One region of the Streptomyces sp. MGP-P1 genome, then DNA from elsewhere that is predicted to be linked to it. Evidence: riboswitches for the same ligand, from Rfam matches in the RefSeq annotation. Region 1 holds a riboswitch; the other holds the start of a gene.
What was found. A riboswitch is a leader RNA that binds a small molecule or an ion and turns the genes downstream of it on or off. The one in region 1 is predicted to bind glycine.

Region 1 (9,521 bases):
CCTGCTTGAGGAGGTCCTTCGCCTTGGCGGTGTCGAACGGGTACGTCTTCACCTTGTCCGAGTAGCCGGCGACCGTGTCGGGCATGAACTGGGTCGCGACCTTGCCGCCCTCGGGCAGCTGGGTGTTGACGAGGTTCTCGCGGTCGATGGCGTGCGTGATCGCCTGACGGACCTCGGGCTTCTTCAGCGCCGGGTTCGCCGACTGGCTCATGCCGAGGTAGAAGATGTTGAAGACGTCACGGGTCGGGACCTCGTAACCCTCCTTCTCCAGCGTCGTCACATCGGCCGGCGCGACCAGGTCGTAGCCGTCGATGTCACCCGCCTGGAGCGCCTGGCGGCGGGTCTCCTCGGTGGAGATGGTGCGGAAGACCAGGTTCTTCACCTTGGCCTTGTCGCCCCAGTAGCCGTCGAAGCGCGTGAGGGAGACTTCCTTGTTCCCCTTGTTCCACTTCGTGATCTTGTACGGGCCGGTGCCGGCGACCGTGCCGGCCTCCTGGCTGTACTTGGGGTACGTGATCGCGTCGCCCTTGGCGGTCGCGTCCTGCTTCTCGTACTCCTCGATGGCCTTCGGCGAGTGGATCGCCAGCGCCTGGAGGGAGAACCCGCCCGGCAGGTTCGCCGAGGGCTCGTTCACCTCGATGACGGCCGTGTTGTCGTCCTTGGCGGTGCAGGACTTGTAGTTGGGCTTGGGCGCCTCGGCGTCCTCGTTCTTCGCGAACCCGCCCATGATGGTCTGCCAGTAGTAGGAGACCGCGCTGGACTGGTACGTGCCCTTCCAGTTGAACCAGTGGTCGTAGTTCGCGCAGACCGCGGCCGCGTTGAGCGCCTCGCCGTCGTGGAACTTCACGCCCTGGCGCAGGTTGAACGTCCAGACCTTGCCGGCCGGGTCGCTCGACCACTTCTCGGCGAGGCCGCCGACGAGCTTGCTGCCACCGGGCTCGTGCTCCAGGAGCGCCTCGAAGGCCTGACGGGTGACGCGGAACGTCTCGCCGTCGCTCGCGAGGGCCGGGTCGAGGGAACCGGGGTCACCGGCTCCGGCGAAGACGAAGGTGTCCTTGTCGCCCCCCTTGGAGCCGCCCGCGTCCCGCTCGCTGGAACAGCCCGTGGCGATCAGAGCGACAGCGACCGCTGTCGTGACCGCCCGGACAGCCCGGGACTTGAATATTCGCATGGGTCCACCCCTGGTTCGCCATGTGGTGAGGTTTGATGGCCGCACACTACAGACGGTGCCTGCCGCAAGAGAACAGTCCGGATAGCGGTGAGACCTAGTCGAGACCCGGACAGTTACCAAACCGTCCAGTTCCGGGACATCCTCACGTGGGCGGTTAACAAGCCCGACATCGTGGGGTGTTCGACGGAGGGTGACGAGGAGCCCGCGAGCCCGACGTGTGCCGGACGACAGGCCCGGGTCCCGCTCGGAGCGGTCAGCGGGGCTGGGGCGGGTAGCCGTATCCGGGGGCGGCGAGGGGCGGCGGGCCGGCGGGGGCGTGGGCCTCGCGGTCGTAGAACGGGCGGGCGTTCGCGCGCAGCCACATGCCGACCGGGTCGTACTCGTCGGACAGGGCGACGGTGGAGACGGGCAGCCCCTCGGGGACCGCGCCGACCGACTGCCGCATCATCTCCCGCACCGATTCGACGGAGGCGCGGCCCGTGTCGTAGAGGTCGAGGCCGATCGCGAGATACGGGACGCCGACCGCGGGGTGCACCCAGGCACGGCGCAGGGAGCGGATCGCGGGGGTGCGGTGGGCGTTCTGGGTGAGCAGGGCGTAGAACTGGGGGAGTTCGATGGCGGGGTCGGAGAGCCGGAGCGGTCCGGCGGGCAGCCGGTCCAGGCCGGTGGCGATGCGGCGCAGGTCGAGCCAGGGAATGCCGACGCCGCCGCCGGGGGCGTGCGGATTGAGCCAGATGCCCCAGCGGTCGGGGAACAGGGCGCGGGCGATGTCGCGTCCGGTGACCAGCTCGTGGGCCCGGTTCCAGCCACTGGCGGAGAGCTCCTGGGCGGAGGTGACGCAGGGGGCGTAGCCCAGGCCGTCGATCTCCATGTTCCCGTACTGGGCGTCCGGCGAGCCGGCCGTGCCGTGCCAGAGCAGCATCCAGATCCGGCCCTCGGCGACCGCGGCGAGCAGCGCCTCGTAGGCGTCGTAACGCCCGGGGGTCACCTGGCGCAGCATGTGCTCGACCTTCCCGGCCGCCGCGGTGCCTGACGCACTCACCCTGGGTTCCGCCCCTCGTCGATCCGTCGCGTGCCGATCCGTCGCGTTCGCGCAGTCGCTCCCGGGCGCACGGGAGCGACCAGGCCATCAAACCAGCTTATGCGCCACTTCTGACACCGACTTGACGCCACGGTCCGGCGGCGCCGTCGCCCGGCCGCCTGCCGTGGTCGTCCCTGAACGTCGTACCGGTGGGTCAGTGGCCCTCGCGCCGGTAGAACGGGCGCACCTTCTCCCGCATCCAGTCGCCGACGAGGTCCTCCGCCACATCCAGCAGGACCAGGTTGACCGGCCAGGGCACCTGGACCCGGCCGAGCGCGCGGCCGATGGCGTCCATGGGCGCGCCCTGTCCCGCGCCGTCCCAGGTGGCGAACTCGACGCCGACGAAGAGGACCGGGTCGCCGCCCTCGATGCTGGCCAACGCCCGGCGTGCGGTGCTGACCACTCCGGCGGCCTCGAACTCCTCGGAGACCGCGGTGAGGAAGTCGACCGGGTCGTGCTGCCAGTCCGGCTCGAACAGCCGGACCCGGCCGCCGGTGGCGGGCCCGTCCAGGGCGGTGCGGCCGGCCCGGCAGAGCTCGGCGACGGCGGGCGGCGGAAGCGGTATGCCGACCGCGCCGCCCGGATTCACGGCGATGCCGACCTGGGGGGGCAGGCCCCGGGCGAAGTCGCGGGCGGGGGCGACGGTGAAGGACATGTGGCCGCCGACGCAGCTGAGGAACTGGGCCTCGGAGCTGAAGACGGGGACGAAGGCCGCGCCGTCGATCTCCATCATCGGCAGGTCGAGGTCCGCGCTGGCGGGGGTGCCACCGTTCGGCAGCGGCACCCAGACGGAGCTGCGGCCGAGCACTTCGACCAGGCGGCCGCCCGCGTCGGGGACGCCGAGCGAGGCCGTCAGCACCTCTTCGAGCTCGTTGGCGGGCCACCCCTGCTGGGGGTGTGCCGGTGCGGGTGCCGGAATGTCCACTGCCTCTGTGCCCTCTCTCCACCGCCTCGGCCGCGCCCGGCGGCCTCTGCTCCGGCCAGCACCTTAACCGTCAGCGGGCGGTGGAGGCCTCGGCGGCCGTGAAGGAGATCCGGTCGAGCGCTCCCGCGGCCTCGCGGTCCAGGAGCACCGCGGAGGTGCAGCCGGCGGGCAGCAGCCCCTGCTCGGTGTCGCGGAGCAGCCGGGCGACCGCGTGCCGGTGGCGGGCGAAGGCATAGCCGGAGACGCCGCGCCCCCGCTCGCGCTGCCCCTGCCGCGCCACTTCGGGCGTCACGTCGAGCAGGATCAGATGGAGGGTGCGGCCCCGGCTCACGGCGTGCCGGGCGAGCCAGCGGCGTACCCAGGTCTGGGTGCCGCAGTCGTGCACGACGACGGATTCACCGGAGCGCAGGGCGTGCCAGAGGCCGAGGTAGTGCGCGGCGCGGACCAGGGGGCGGTAGAGGGCGTAGGGAAGTAAACGGGGCAGGGCGGCGGCCCAGCTGTCGCGGGTGTTCTGGGAGTCGATGGCGCGGCCCTGCGCGGCCCGCCGGATGAGGGTCGACTTCCCGCTGCCCGGGAGCCCGGAGACCACGACGACGTCACCGGCGGTGAGGTCGAGGCCGTACGGGCCGCAGGCGGTGCGCCCGCGCAGGTCGCGTACCACCGGCGCGCCCTCCGTCAGCAGCTCCCGCGCGGGAGCGCCGGGCTGTGCGGGCATCGCGCCGTGCGCGACCCCCGCGGTCGGTGCCGACCGCTGCAACGTCATCGCCCATCCCCCTGCCGTCGTGTCCCCCACGCCTGCCACTGAAGTGTAAAGAAAAGGCAATGCGGCACAAGCGGCCCAGGGCCTGTCGCCGCCGTCTTCACCTGCGCGGGGGCCGGACCCCCCACTCTCCCCCCATACATGCGATGATGACCCCGCCAACTGCATACCGGCCGTTCGAATCCGCGCGGGAGAGTTCCGGCCACAGTGTGAGCCGGGCGCCGAAGGAGCAAGATCCTCCCTTGAATCTCTCAGGCCCCGTACCGCGTGGATGAGGCAGATCTGAAAAGCGAGCCGTTCCGCGGCTCCACCCAAGGTGCAAGCCGAGCCCCCTGATCCGGGGCGCCCCCAGGGGCATACCCCGTCGGGGGCTATCGGCGAACCTCTCAGGTTCCGATGACAGATGGGGAGGGTTCGTCCTGACGTCGTCATGCCCTGGAGCCGTATCCATGAGCACTGCCCCCCGTCTCACCGCCCTCGACACCCTGCACCGCTCGCTCGGCGCCACCATGACCGACTTCGCGGGCTGGGACATGCCCCTGCGGTACGCCAGTGAGCGCGACGAGCACAACGCCGTACGCACCCGGGCCGGTCTCTTCGACCTGTCGCACATGGGCGAGATCACCGTCACCGGGCCCGAGGCCGCCGCCTTCCTGAGCTACGCGCTGGTGGGCAACATCGCCACCGTCGGCAACGGCCGGGCCCGCTACACGATGATCGTCCAGGAGGACGGCGGGATCGTGGACGACCTGATCGTCTACCGCCTGGGCGAGGCCGCATACATGGTGGTCGCCAACGCGGGCAACGCGCAGATCGTGCTGGACGCTCTGACCGCCCGCGTCGGGGGCTTCGACGCCGAGGTGCGCGACGACCGGGACGCGTACGCGCTGCTCGCGGTCCAGGGGCCCGAGTCGCCCGCCATCATGAAGGCCGTCACCGACGCCGACCTGGACGGGCTGAAGTACTACGCGGGCCTGCCGGGCACGGTCGCCGGGGTTCCGGCCCTCATCGCCCGTACCGGCTACACCGGTGAGGACGGCTTTGAACTCTTCGTCGCGCCCGAGCACGCCGAGCAGCTGTGGCGGGCGCTGACCGAGGCCGGATCGCCGCACGGCCTGATCCCCTGCGGGCTCTCCTGCCGGGACACGCTGCGCCTGGAGGCGGGCATGCCGCTGTACGGGCACGAGCTGACGACCGCGCTCACCCCGTTCGACGCGGGCCTGGGCCGGGTCGTGAAGTTCGAGAAGGAGGGCGACTTCGTCGGGCGCGAGGCCCTGACCGCCGCCGCCGAGCGCGCCGAGACCGCCCCGCCGCGCAAGCTGGTGGGCCTGGTCGCCGAGGGCCGCCGGGTCCCGCGCGCCGGTTTCCCGGTCGTGGCCGACGGCAAGGTGATCGGCGAGGTCACCTCCGGCGCCCCGTCCCCGACGCTGGGCAAGCCGATCGCCATGGCCTACGTGGACGCGGCCTTCGCCGCCCCGGGCACCGAGGGCGTGGGCGTGGACATCCGGGGCACGCACGAGCCGTACGAGGTCGTCGCGCTGCCGTTCTACAAGCGCCAGAAGTGATCTTCGGGGAAGACCGGCGGTAACCGGACCTTCCCCGACCGCGCGCGGGCGTCAGCGAAGCGACGCGCGCGGACGTCACCGAGCAGACGTCACGGAAGTGACGTACCTCCGTCTCACACCGTAAGACCACCGTTCATCAGCACTCCCCCGCGTACAGGAGAATTCAGGTCATGAGCAACCCCCAGCAGCTGCGGTACAGCAAGGAGCACGAGTGGCTGTCGGCCCTCGAGGACGGCGTGGCCACCATCGGCATCACGGAGTACGCGGCCAACGCGCTCGGTGACGTCGTCTTCGCCCAGCTCCCGGAGGTCGGCGACACGGTGACCGCGGGCGAGACCTGCGGCGAACTGGAGTCGACCAAGTCCGTCAGCGATCTGTACTCGCCGGTGACCGGTGAGGTGACGGCGGCCAACCAGGACGTCGTGGACGACCCCTCGCTGGTGAACTCCGCTCCCTTCGAGGGCGGCTGGCTGTTCAAGGTGCGCGTCGCGGAGGAGCCGGCCGACCTGCTCTCCGCCGACGAGTACACCGCGTTCTCCGGCAACTGAGACCTTAAGGGACCCCCTGATGTCGCTTCTGAACTCCTCCCTCCACGAGCTGGACCCGGACGTCGCCGCCGCCGTCGACGCCGAGCTCCACCGTCAGCAGTCCACCCTCGAAATGATCGCCTCGGAGAACTTCGCTCCGGTCGCCGTCATGGAGGCACAGGGCTCCGTCCTCACCAACAAGTACGCCGAGGGCTACCCGGGCCGCCGCTACTACGGCGGCTGTGAGCACGTCGACGTCGTCGAGCAGATCGCGATCGACCGGATCAAGGCCCTGTTCGGCGCCGAGGCCGCGAACGTGCAGCCGCACTCCGGCGCCCAGGCGAACGCCGCCGCAATGTTCGCGCTGCTGAAGCCGGGCGACACGATCATGGGCCTGAACCTGGCCCACGGCGGTCACCTGACCCACGGCATGAAGATCAACTTCTCCGGCAAGCTCTACAACGTGGTCCCGTACCACGTCGACGAGAGCGGCATCGTGGACATGGAGGAGGTCGAGCGCCTCGCCAAGGAGTCCCAGCCGAAGCTGATCGTGGCCGGCTGGTCCGCCTACCCGCGCCAGCTGGACTTCGCCGCCTTCCGCCGCATCGCGGACGAGGTCGGCGCGTACCTGATGGTCGACATGGCGCACTTCGCGGGCCTGGTCGCGGCCGGTCTGCACCCCAACCCGGTGCCGCACGCCCATGTCGTGACCACCACCACGCACAAGACCCTCGGCGGTCCGCGCGGCGGCGTGATCCTCTCCACGCAGGAGCTCGCCAAGAAGATCAACTCCGCGGTCTTCCCGGGTCAGCAGGGCGGCCCGCTGGAGCACGTGATCGCGGCCAAGGCGGTCTCGTTCAAGATCGCGGCGGGCGAGGAGTTCAAGGAGCGCCAGCAGCGCACCCTGGACGGCGCGCGCATCCTGGCCGAGCGCCTGGTCCAGCCGGACGTCACCGAGGTGGGCGTATCCGTCCTCTCCGGCGGCACCGACGTGCACCTGGTCCTGGTCGACCTGCGCAACTCGGAGCTGGACGGCCAGCAGGCCGAGGACCGGCTCCACGAGCTGGGCATCACGGTCAACCGGAACGCCATCCCGAACGACCCGCGCCCCCCGATGGTCACCTCGGGCCTGCGGATCGGCACCCCGGCGCTGGCCACCCGCGGCTTCGGCGTCGAGGACTTCACGGAGGTCGCGGAGATCATCGCCGCCGCCCTCAAGCCGTCCTACGACGCGGACGACCTCAAGGCCCGCGTGGTCGCGCTGGCCGAGAAGTTCCCGCTGTACCCCGGCCTCAAGTAGCACTTGGCCTGCGGTTCCGCACGTTCGGACGGGGCACCGCGCACACTGAGGAGAGTGAGCGCGGTGCCCCGACCTGTGTCCCTCGCTCCACCTTTTGCCCCGCTTGCCCCGCTTGACCTGCTCGACCGCCTGACCCGCTTGACCCGCCTGACCCGCTCGACCGCCTGACCCGCTTGATCCGCGGGCCCCACCCCGGCCCGTTCCGCACCCCCGGCCCGTTCCCGCACCACCCAGGCAGACAACGGCGTCTTCCAACCCCAAGGAGTACTCCCGTGGCCATCTCGGTCTTCGACCTCTTCTCGGTCGGCATCGGCCCGTCCAGCTCCCACACGGTGGGCCCGATGCGCGCCGCCCGGATGTTCGCGCGCCGCCTCAAGAACGAGGGGCTGCTCGCACACACCGCCTCGATACGGGCCGAGCTGTACGGTTCCCTCGGCGCGACCGGCCACGGGCACGGCACGCCCAAGGCGGTCCTGCTCGGCCTGGAGGGCGAGTCGCCCCAGACCGTGGACGTGGAGTTGGCCGACGGCCGGGTCGAGGAGATCCGCGGCAGCGGCAGGATCAACCTGCTGGGCATGCACGAGATCCCGTTCGACTTCGACGAGGACCTGGTCCTGCACCGCCGCAAGGCACTCCCGTACCACGCCAACGGCATGACGATCCTCGCGTACGACACCGAGGGCGCCCCCTCCTGGAGAAGACGTACTACTCGGTCGGCGGCGGCTTCGTCGTCGACGAGGACGCGGTGGCCGGGGAGAACCCGATCGTCCCGGACGACACGGTCCTCAAGCACCCCTTCCGCACCGGCGACGAGCTGCTGCGGCTCTCCGGGGAGACCGGTCTCTCGATCTCCTCGATGATGCTGGAGAACGAGCTGACCTGGCGCACCGAGGCGGAGATCCGCTCCGGGCTGCTGGACATCTGGCGCGTCATGCAGGCCTGCGTCTCGCGCGGCATGTCCCGCGAGGGCATCCTCCCCGGCGGCCTCAAGGTCCGCCGCCGCGCCGCGAACTCGGCCCGCCAGCTGCGCGCCGAGGGCGACCCGCAGGCCCACGCGATGGAGTGGATCACTCTGTACGCGATGGCGGTCAACGAGGAGAACGCGGCGGGCGGCCGCGTGGTCACCGCCCCCACCAACGGCGCGGCGGGCATCATCCCCGCCGTTCTGCACTACTACATGAACTTCGCGGCCGGCGGCTGCACCGAGACGGAGAAGGAGGACAGCGTCGTGCGCTTCCTCCTCGCGGCCGGTGCGATCGGCATGCTGTTCAAGGAGAACGCCTCGATCTCCGGCGCCGAGGTCGGCTGCCAGGGCGAGGTCGGCTCCGCCTGCTCCATGGCGGCCGGAGCCCTGGCCGAGGTCCTCGGCGGCTCCCCCGAGCAGGTGGAGAACGCCGCCGAGATCGGCATGGAGCACAACCTGGGCCTGACCTGCGACCCGGTCGGCGGCCTCGTCCAGATCCCCTGCATCGAGCGCAACGGCATGGCGGCGGTGAAGGCGGTCACCGCGGCCAGGATGGCGCTGCGGGGCGACGGCAGCCACAAGGTCTCCCTCGACAAGGTCATCAAGACCATGAAGGAGACCGGGGCCGACATGAGCGTGAAGTACAAGGAGACGGCGCGGGGCGGGCTCGCGGTGAACATCATCGAGTGTTAGACAGATGGGCCTTGACCAGCGAGTTCGCACCTTTGGGCGCTGTCAGGGCTTCCCTGCTCACCGCCGTGCCGTGCGATCGCACCACCGCCCGGCTCCGCGAGGTCGTCGACCGGCTGATCGCCGCCGGGAATTAGAAGCCGGGCGATGTGGAAATTCTTACCGGTCCCCGAGTCGGGCAGCGGGGGATTCGTCGGCCAGACGCCGGTCGAGTCCGCGTACTGCCTGGTCGGCGGTTCGGGCGAGTTCCTCGTCGTCAGGGCTGCCTATGATGCCCATGAGAAGCTCGACCAACGAGTGCCTCAGGGCGTCCACGTCGGGGTTCAGATCGCTCACTGTGTTCTCCTTCCATGGGGAGTCGACTGCGGACGAGTGCGGCGTGAACCGGGTGTCGGCACGTGGCTGTCCCGGCTCGACGCAGGATTCAGAAAGCCTTGCAGGCGCGGAAGACGTGCGCGAAGCCCGCGAGCGAGGGCCCGCCCTGGAAGGCGACGTACTCGGGGATGACCAGGTCCGGCCCCCATTTCTGCTTGTACGC
Region 2 (9,521 bases), on a different contig from region 1:
CCGACACCGTAATCCCCAGACCAGGGCCCATGCCGAGGCCACCGCGAACGAGCTCGCCGAGCTGTCCGTACGGCTGCACGCGGCCCTCGTGCAGAGCGCTCTGCGCAGCCGTCTGCACTGACCTCGGCGGAGCCCGACTACCCAAACATGGCGAGCACGTCCTAGGGTTGCTGTGTGAACGAGCTCGACGTTGTCGGTGTCCGGGTGGAAATGCCCTCCAACCAACCGATCGTTCTCCTGCGTGAAGTGGGAGGCGACCGGTACCTCCCCATTTGGATCGGTCCTGGGGAGGCGACTGCGATTGCCTTCGCCCAGCAGGGCATGGCTCCCGCCAGGCCGCTGACCCATGACCTGTTCAAGGATGTGCTCGAGGCCTTGGGCCAGGAGCTCACCGAGGTCCGCATCACGGACCTCCGCGAAGGGGTCTTCTACGCGGAGCTCGTCTTCGCCAGCGGAGTGGAGGTGAGCGCCCGGCCCTCCGACGCCATAGCGCTCGCCCTGCGGACCGGCACGCCGATCTACGGCAGTGACGGCGTGCTGGACGATGCGGGCATCGCGATCCCCGACGAGCAGGAGGACGAGGTGGAGAAGTTCCGCGAGTTCCTCGATCAGATCTCTCCGGAGGACTTCGGTACGAACAGTCAGTGACCGTCCCGCAGGGGTGCTGTCAGCGCATCCGACAAGCCTTTCCCGGAAACGAGACACGGGAAACCACCCTCAGGGTGATTATCACTCGGCGTGCCGAGTGTGGCGATCGTTGACGCACCCCGAGTGACTGCCTACCTTCGAGTGGGCAGGTCAAGGACGGAGGTCGGCGTGAGAAGCAGCGGCGACGGTACGGCGGCGGGTGGGCCGTATCCGCAGCACGGCAGTGGAGCCGACCACGCCATCAGGCAGCCGGTTCAACCGGCAGCGGTGGCAGCGGGCGGCGTGGCAGCGGCGAGCGATGCCGTCGACATCGGCTATCGCGGACCGACGGCGTGCGCGGCGGCGGGGATCACCTACCGCCAGTTGGACTACTGGGCCCGTACGGGACTGGTCGAGCCCAGTGTGCGCCCGGCCTACGGGTCGGGGACCCAGCGTCTCTACAGTTTCCGGGACGTGGTTCTCCTCAAGATCGTCAAGCGCTTCCTGGACACCGGGGTCGCTCTGCAGAACATCCGCACCACGGTTCAGCACCTGCGGGCCCGCGGTTTCCAGGATCTCGGGCGCATGACGCTGATGAGCGACGGGGCCACGGTCTACGAGTGCTCCTCGCCCGACGAGGTCGTCAGCCTGCTCCAGGGCGGGCAGGGGATCTTCGGGATCGCCGTCGGCGTCGTCTGGCGGGACGTGGACGCGGCGCTCTCGCAGCTGCACGGCGAGCGGGTCGACACCGGTGAGACGCTCGTCGGCCACAACCCCGCCGACGAGCTGGCGCGGCGGCGCAACCGCGCCGTCTGAGCACCCCGGAAGCGCAGCACGGCGGGCAGCACGCAGAGGACGACGGGACGGTCCGGCACCCATGGGGTGCCGGACCGTCCCGTTGTCAGTGCCGTAGGGCAGCATCGAGGGTGTGAGACCCGCGCCCACCATCCTTCACCTGGACATGGACGCCTTCTACGCGTCGGCGGAGCAGGCGGCCAAGCCGAGTCTGCGCGGCAAGGCGGTCGTGGTGGGCGGCCTCGGACCGCGCGGAGTGGTCGCCACCGCCTCGTACGAGGCCCGGCGCCTGGGCGTGCACTCGGCGATGCCCACCGCACAGGCCCGGCGGCTCGCGCCGAACGCCGCCTACCTGGTGCCGCGCTTCTCGCTGTACCGGACGGTGAGCGACCAGGTGATGGAGCTCCTGGGGCGGCTGTCGCCCCTGGTGGAGCCGCTCAGCCTGGACGAGGCCTTCGTGGACCTGGAGGCCGGCGGGACGGCCGACGACGCGGCGTCGGCCCGTGCGACGGGCGAGGGGTTGCGGACGGCGATCCGCGCGGTGACCGGCCTCAGTGGATCCGTCGGGCTGGCCGGTTCCAAGATGCTCGCCAAGATCGCATCCGAGGAGGCCAAGCCCGACGGGCTGCTGCTCATCGAGCCGGGCACCGAGCGTGAGCTGCTCGCTCCCATGTCGGTGCGCATCCTGCCGGGGGTAGGACCGGCCACCGGCGACCACCTCAGACGTGCCGGGATGACCACCGTCCACGATCTGGCCGAGGCGGGCGAGGCGGAGCTCGTACGGCTGGTCGGCAAGGCCCACGGCCACGGGCTCTACCGGATGGCGCTGGGGCTCGACGACCGGCCGGTGGTCGCCGAGCGGGACGCCAAGTCCGTATCGGTGGAGGACACCTTCGACGTGGACCTGCACGACCGGGTGCGGGTGCGGGCCGAAGTGGAGCGGCTGGCCGTCCGGTGCGTGGAGCGGCTGCGCGCCGCCGACCGGTCGGGCCGCACCGTGGTGCTGAAGGTGCGCCGCTACGACTTCTCCACCCTGACCCGCTCCGAGACGCTCAGAGGCCCCACGGACGACCCCACCGTGGTCCGTGAGGCGGCGGGGCGGCTGCTGGAGTCCGTCGACACCACGGGGGGCGTACGGCTGCTGGGGGTCGGCGTGACGGGGCTGGCCGACTACACCCAGGAGGACCTGTTCGCCCAGGCCGCAGACGCCCGGGAGCTCGCTCGGCGGGACCGGGAGGAGCACCGGGCGCCGGTGGGGGGCGACGAGGAGAACGTGGCGGCCGAGCCCGAACCGGACGGCGCGGAGCTGCTCGCCGCGCGGCGCTGGCCCGCCGGGCACGACGTGCACCACGAGGAGCACGGGCACGGCTGGGTGCAGGGGAGCGGTGTGGGCCGGGTCACCGTCCGGTTCGAGGAACCGTGGAGCGCACCCGGCCGGGTGCTGACGTTCCGCGTCGACGATCCGCTGCTGCGGCCCGCCGACCCGCTGCCGCTCGTCCGTGAAGCGGCCGACTACTCCTCCTGGCCCGCCAGCCTGCCGAAGTCGCGGTCGGGTGCCGACTCCGCCGGGGGCGGGGAGTCCAGCCCGTAATGGCGGTAGAGCTGCAGTTCCTGCTCGGGCGAGAGGTGCCGGCCGACGCCGAAGTCCGGCGCGCCCTTGATCAACGCGCGGTCGAAGGGGACGCGCAGCGCGTCCTCGACGAATTCGCTGGGCTCCAGGGGGACGAAGGCGTCCCTGCTGAACAGGCCGGTGCGGACGGCCGCCCACTCGGGCACGCCCGTCGCGTCGTCAAGATAGACCTCATCCACCGTTCCGATCTTGGCGCCCTTGCGATCGAATGCCTTGCGGCCGATCAGGCGGCGCGGATCGACATCGGTCTGCACGGTGCCTCCCACTGGTCGCAACTGCTCAGGGTGGACGCTGACGCTCCACCAGCACCACACAAGTGCAGATCCGTGGCGTCGGCCACTCGAGAACCCCGGCGCGATGGCCGCTGGTAGGCTGGCTGTGGCTGCTGACCCCGTGCGGGAGAGTCCTCCGGTGCAGAATCCGGAGGCGCCGAAGGAGCAACTCCTCCCCGGAATCTCTCAGGCCCCCGTACCGCACGGACGAGGTCACTCTGGAAAGCAGGGCGATTCCGTGCGGGCGCAGGCCCAGGCGGACTCGACCCTCACCGACGGTGAAAGTCGGCACGCCCCCGGGCGCGCCGGTGAAGCTCTCAGGTTGAGATGACAGAGGGGGAGGCCGTTCGGGCACCCGCGCCGTGGTGCCCCTCGCAGGTCGTGACAGACCAGGAGGCCTCCACCATGACCCCCCGTCGCACTCCGCTCTCCCAGCTGGAGCAGGGCATTCCGTTCGAGCAGCGCCACATAGGGCCCGACGCCGGAGCCCAGGCGAAGATGCTCGCCCAGGTCGGCTACGGCTCCCTCGACGAGCTCACCGCCGCCGCGGTGCCCGACGTGATCAAGAGCGCGGAGGCCCTGAACCTTCCGTCGGCGCGCACCGAGGCGGAGGTCCTGGCCGAGCTGCGGTCGCTGGCCGACCGCAACGAGGTGCTGGCCCCGATGATCGGCCTCGGCTACTACGGCACCTTCACGCCGCCCGTCATCCTGCGCAACGTCATGGAGAACCCCGCCTGGTACACGGCCTACACGCCGTACCAGCCGGAGATCTCGCAGGGCCGCCTGGAGGCCCTCCTCAACTTCCAGACGATGGTCGCGGAGCTGACCGGGCTGCCCACCTCCGGCGCCTCGCTGCTCGACGAGGGCACCGCGGCCGCCGAGGCGATGGCCCTCGCCCGGCGCGTCGGCAAGGTCAAGAAGGGCGTCTTCCTGATCGACGCCGACACGCTGCCGCAGACCGTCGCGGTGATCGAGACCCGCGCCGAGCCCACCGGTGTCGAGGTCGTCGTCGCGGACCTGAGCGACGGCATCCCCGCCGAGATCGCCGAGCGCGGCGTCTTCGGTGTCCTGCTCCAGTACCCGGGCGCCTCCGGTGCCGTGCGCGCCATCGAGCCCGTCATCGAGCAGGCCCACGAGCTCGGTGCGATCGTCACCGTCGCCGCCGACCTGTTGGCCCTCACGCTGCTCACCTCGCCCGGCGCGCTCGGCGCCGACATCGCGGTCGGCACCACCCAGCGCTTCGGCGTCCCGATGGGCTTCGGCGGTCCGCACGCCGGCTTCATGGCGGTCCGCGAGAAGTTCGCCCGCTCCCTGCCCGGCCGCCTCGTCGGCGTCTCCGTCGACGCCGACGGCAACAAGGCCTACCGTCTGGCCCTCCAGACCCGCGAGCAGCACATCCGCCGGGAGAAGGCCACCAGCAACATCTGTACCGCGCAGGTCCTGCTCGCCGTCATGGCCGGGATGTACGCGGTCTACCACGGTCCCGACGGGCTGCGGACGATCGCCCGGCGCACCCACCGCTTCGCCGCGATCCTGGCCGACGGCCTGCGGAGTGCCGGTGTCGACGTCGTGCACGGCGCGTTCTTCGACACCCTGACCGTACGGGTCCCCGGAAAGGCCGCGGCCGTCGTCGCGGACGCCCGGGAGCGAGGCGTCAACCTCCGCCTCGTCGACGCCGGCCAGGTCTCCATCGCCTGCGACGAGACCACCACCCGCGCGCAGATCTCCGCCGTCTGGGCCGCCTTCGGCGCCGAGGGCGACATCGAGGCGCTGGACGCGACGGTCGCCGACACGCTGCCCGAGGGGCTGCTGCGCTCCGACGACATCCTGACCCACCCGGTCTTCCACCAGCACCGCTCCGAGACCGCGATGCTGCGCTACCTCCGCAAGCTCGCCGACCGCGACTACGCGCTGGACCGCGGCATGATCCCGCTCGGCTCCTGCACCATGAAGCTGAACGCGACCGCCGAGATGGAGTCGATCACCTGGCCCGAGTTCGGCGCGCTGCACCCCTTCGCCCCGGCCGACCAGGCGCAGGGCTTCCTCTCCCTCATCCGTGAGCTGGAGGAGCGCCTCGCCGAGGTCACCGGCTACGACGCGGTGTCCATCCAGCCCAACGCCGGCTCCCAGGGCGAGTTCGCGGGTCTGCTGGCCGTCCGCGCGTACCACCGGGCCAACGGCGACGACCAGCGCACCGTCTGCCTCATCCCGTCGTCCGCGCACGGCACCAACGCCGCCAGCGCCGTCATGGCGGGCATGAAGGTCGTCGTGGTGAAGACCGCCGACGACGGCGAGGTCGACATCGCGGACCTGCGCGCCAAGATCGAGCAGCACCGCGACGAGCTGGCCGTGCTCATGATCACCTACCCGTCCACGCACGGGGTGTTCGAGGAGCACGTCGCCGAGATCTGCGGCGAGGTGCACGACGCGGGCGGCCAGGTCTACGTCGACGGCGCCAACCTCAACGCGCTGGTCGGGCTCGCCAAGCCCGGCAAGTTCGGCGGCGACGTCTCGCACCTGAACCTGCACAAGACCTTCTGCATCCCGCACGGCGGCGGCGGCCCCGGCGTCGGCCCGGTCGGTGTCCGCGCGCACCTCGCCCCGTACCTCCCCAACCACCCCCTCCAGCCCGCCGCGGGCCCGGAGACCGGTGTGGGCCCGATCTCGGCCGCCCCGTGGGGTTCGGCGGGCATTCTGCCGATCTCGTGGGCGTACGTCCGTCTGATGGGCGGCGAGGGGCTCAAGCGGGCCACGCAGGTCGCCGTGCTGGCCGCGAACTACATCGCCAAGCGGCTGGAGCCGCACTTCCCGATCCTGTACAACGGCCCGGCCGGTCTGGTCGCGCACGAGTGCATCGTGGACCTGCGCCCGATCTCCAAGGCGACCGGCGTCTCCATCGACGACGTGGCCAAGCGTCTGATCGACTACGGCTTCCACTCGCCCACCATGTCGTTCCCGGTGGCCGGCACGCTGATGATCGAGCCGACGGAGAGCGAGAACCTCGCGGAGCTCGACCGATTCTGCGACACCATGATCGCGATCCGGGCCGAGATCGAGAAGGTCGCCTCGGAGGAGTGGAGCCAGGACGACAACCCGCTGAGCAACGCCCCGCACACCGCGGCCGCGCTCGGCGGCGACTGGGACCACGGTTACAGCCGCGAGGAGGCCGTCTTCCCGGCCGGAGTCTCCGCCGCGGACAAGTACTGGCCGCCGGTGCGCCGCATCGACGGCGCCTTCGGCGACCGGAACCTGGTCTGCTCCTGCCCCCCGCTGGACGCGTACGACGACTGAGACAGGCTGAGGCAGGGCGTGCGCCGTGAGCGGTGCGCGCCGGACATGCGTCGGGGCCGGTGCGGAGATCTCTCCGGGCCGGCCCCTGTTCGTCGGCCCGTCCTCAGGCGGCCTTCACCACACGACCGGTTGCTAGAGTCCGGTGCGGAGCGATGATCTGTCCGTCGGGCAGCAGTTCGCCGGTGTCCTCGAAGAGCAGGACGCCGTTGCACAAGAGGCTCCATCCCTGTTCGGGGTGGTGGGCCGTCAGGCGGGCGGCCTCCCGGTCGGGTGATTCGGCGGTGGGGCAGGGTGGCTGGTGCTGGCACATGGATGGGTTCTTTCGCTGCGTCGAGTCGAGTGTCCTGCGGCTGGATGTGGTGTTCATGGCCGCCCCCGTATCAGTCGGTCCGGTCCCAGTGTTGCCCTACGGGGATGATTCCGCAGGGATTTGGCCGCAGCACCCGTACTCCTCTCATGACGCATCACCCGCGCGGACGGTTCACCGCAACTGCACTGTCCCTTTGGGTGGTTCGGGGTGGCCGGATGGGGCTAGTCCGGGTGGGCGGCACAGCGCCCCCGCAGCGACCCCGCCCTGCCCCGCCCGGTGTCCGGGCGGGGCAGGGCGGGGTCGCTGCGGGGGCGCTGTGCCGGAGTGGCGCCGGTCAGGCCGATCTGAGGAGCGGGCCGGGGGCCACGCGCAGCGAGATGACGGGCAGCAGATCGGCGACCCGGTGCGGGCGGTGGGCGGCGATGCCCGGCGGGGCCGGGGCCAGGGGTACCAGGACGTCCGTCGGCGCGAGCATCCCGCCGCCGGGATCGGCGTCGGTGTCGCCGTGCAGCCAGAGGGTGAGCATGTACAGCTCCGGGATGGACAGCAGCCGGGCCTGGCAGGCGGTGGACGATCCCTCCGCCTGCCGGAGGGCCAGCTCGGTCGAGGCGAGGTAGGGCCCCTCGAAGAAGTGCGAGAAGGCCCAGCCGTCGGGCGTGAGCACGGTGTCCGCCGCGGCGACCGCGCGGCCCTCGCTCCGGATCAGGAAACGCCAGGCCGCGAGGCGTGTCAGAGGTGCTGTCCTGGTGGGCGTGATCCGGTCCAGCACATGCACGGGAAGCGGTAGTTCGGGGCTCAGCGGTCCCTGGACGGACCGGAGAGCGGATGTGCGGGCCTCGCGGACGGCGGTGGGAGAACCGAGGGCCGCGAGAACACTGCGCAGGGCGGGCGCGGGAGCTGGGGGAACATGCAGCGGCATAGTGGGTCGCCTCTCACTTCGGAGACACGGTGGCGCTTGGGCGGGTGCAGACGGCGCTGTCGGCATGAGGGCCGGAGACGGCCGGTGACGGGCGAGTCGCATCAACTCTCTGCCTCGTTGAGCGGAGTTTATATGACGCGTGTTCACACAGTGTTTCCACTAGCGGTCGGAGTTATGTCGCGCAAGGCGTCATCCGGCCTTCGAATTGTGGTATTCCTGGTGATTTGAACTGCTGCCGACGACCCCGACCTGGCGTTCTTCCGGGGGAGCGGTCGGCTGAAACTGGTCGGTGTTTTCACCGCGCATACCCCGGCCGAAAATGTGGGCAACCACATGCCTCCGGAATGTGCCCCCGGTCTCCTTCCATCAGACTATCGGGTATCGGAGGCCCGTGGGGGCGTTACGGATCACTCCCGCTGGGCATTATCGATCGTGATGCGAGCGGCCTGGGCCGCGGGCCGCCCACTGGAGGAGGGACCCCTCGATGGGGGAGAAGGTCGTGGCGGAAGCCTTTGACCTGTCCGATCGACAGGCGTACCGCGCCAAGCTCAACCAGTGCCTGGAGGGGCTGGGCAGACTCCTGGAGGAGCGGAGGTTCGACCGCCCGCGGAACCTGATGGGGCTGGAGATCGAGCTGAATCTCGCGGGCTCCGACGGGATGCCCCGGATGATGAATCAGCAAGTGCTCCAGCGCATCGCGAGCCGGGATTTCCAGACCGAACTGGGGATGTTCAATCTCGAAGTGAATATCGTCCCGCACCGCCTCGGCGGCCGGGTTTTCGATCAGCTCGCGGAGGAGCTGCGGACCGGCCTCGCCTATGCCCACCGCAAGGCGGGGGAGGTGGACGCGGGGATCGTGATGATCGGAATCCTCCCCACCCTGGGCGAGCATGACGTGGTGTCCGCCAATCTCTCGGACGTGGACCGTTACACTCTGCTCAACGATCAAATGGCGGCCGCCCGGGGGGAGGATTTCCTCCTGGATATCGAAGGCGTCGAGCGACTGGTCTGCACCTCGCCCTCCATCGCCCCCGAATCGGCCTGCACCTCGGTACAGCTGCACCTCCAGGTGACGCCCGCCCGGTTCGCCGACGTGTGGAACGCCGCCCAGGCGATCACCGGCGTCCAGATCGCGCTGGGCGCCAACTCCCCCTTCCTCTTCGGCAAGGAGCTGTGGCGGGAGTCCCGGCCGCCCCTGTTCCAGCAGGCCACCGACGTGCGGCCGCCGGAGCTGGTCAACCAGGGGGTGCGCCCCAGGACCTGGTTCGGGGAGCGCTGGATCGGCTCCGCCCACGAGCTCTTCGAGGAGAACCTGCGCTACTTCCCGCCGCTGCTGCCGATCTGCGACGACGAGGACCCCCTGAAGGTGCTGGACGAGGGCGGGGTGCCGGAGCTGGCCGAGCTGGTGCTGCACAACGGCACCGTCTACCGCTGGAACCGTCCGGTGTACGGGATCGCCGACGGCGTCCCCCATCTGCGGGTGGAGAACCGGGTGCTGCCCGCCGGGCCGACGGTCACCGATGTGATCGCCAACGCCGCCTTCTACTACGGGCTCGTACGGGCGCTCGCCGAGGAGTCCCGGCCGGTGTGGAGCAGGCTGCCGTTCGAGGCCGCCGAGGAGAATTTCACCGAGGCCTGTCGGCACGGCATCGAGGCCGAGCTGCTCTGGCCGCGGTC

Region 2: linked by a shared signal. The riboswitch ahead of gcvP (aminomethyl-transferring glycine dehydrogenase) and the one ahead of gcvT (glycine cleavage system aminomethyltransferase GcvT) in region 1 are both predicted to bind glycine.

Annotation. Positions count from the first base shown of each region.
Region 1 covers NZ_JBYMEM010000006.1:908,769-918,289, reverse strand. The annotation lists gene AC3CH1_RS19835 (ABC transporter substrate-binding protein) at 1-1,171, opposite strand, end outside; gene AC3CH1_RS19830 (enhanced serine sensitivity protein SseB C-terminal domain-containing protein) at 1,425-2,171, opposite strand; gene AC3CH1_RS19825 (enhanced serine sensitivity protein SseB) at 2,407-3,177, opposite strand; gene AC3CH1_RS19820 (AAA family ATPase) at 3,248-3,940, opposite strand; glycine riboswitch at 4,116-4,213, shown strand; gene gcvT (glycine cleavage system aminomethyltransferase GcvT) at 4,387-5,502, shown strand; gene gcvH (glycine cleavage system protein GcvH) at 5,673-6,050, shown strand; gene glyA (serine hydroxymethyltransferase) at 6,070-7,329, shown strand; partial or broken gene AC3CH1_RS19800 (L-serine ammonia-lyase) at 7,602-8,986, shown strand; gene AC3CH1_RS19795 (hypothetical protein) at 8,998-9,120, shown strand; gene AC3CH1_RS19790 (hypothetical protein) at 9,143-9,319, opposite strand; gene AC3CH1_RS19785 (DUF2156 domain-containing protein) at 9,408-9,521, opposite strand, start outside.
Region 2 covers NZ_JBYMEM010000007.1:2,267,402-2,276,922, forward strand. The annotation lists gene ftsR (transcriptional regulator FtsR) at 1-121, shown strand, start outside; gene AC3CH1_RS31705 (bifunctional nuclease family protein) at 175-648, shown strand; gene AC3CH1_RS31710 (MerR family transcriptional regulator) at 817-1,443, shown strand; gene AC3CH1_RS31715 (DNA polymerase IV) at 1,556-3,013, shown strand; gene AC3CH1_RS31720 (PRC-barrel domain-containing protein) at 2,935-3,306, opposite strand; glycine riboswitch at 3,439-3,536, shown strand; gene gcvP (aminomethyl-transferring glycine dehydrogenase) at 3,730-6,615, shown strand; gene AC3CH1_RS31730 (DUF5999 family protein) at 6,719-6,925, opposite strand; gene AC3CH1_RS31735 (hypothetical protein) at 7,260-7,844, opposite strand; gene AC3CH1_RS31740 (glutamate-cysteine ligase family protein) at 8,329-9,521, shown strand, end outside.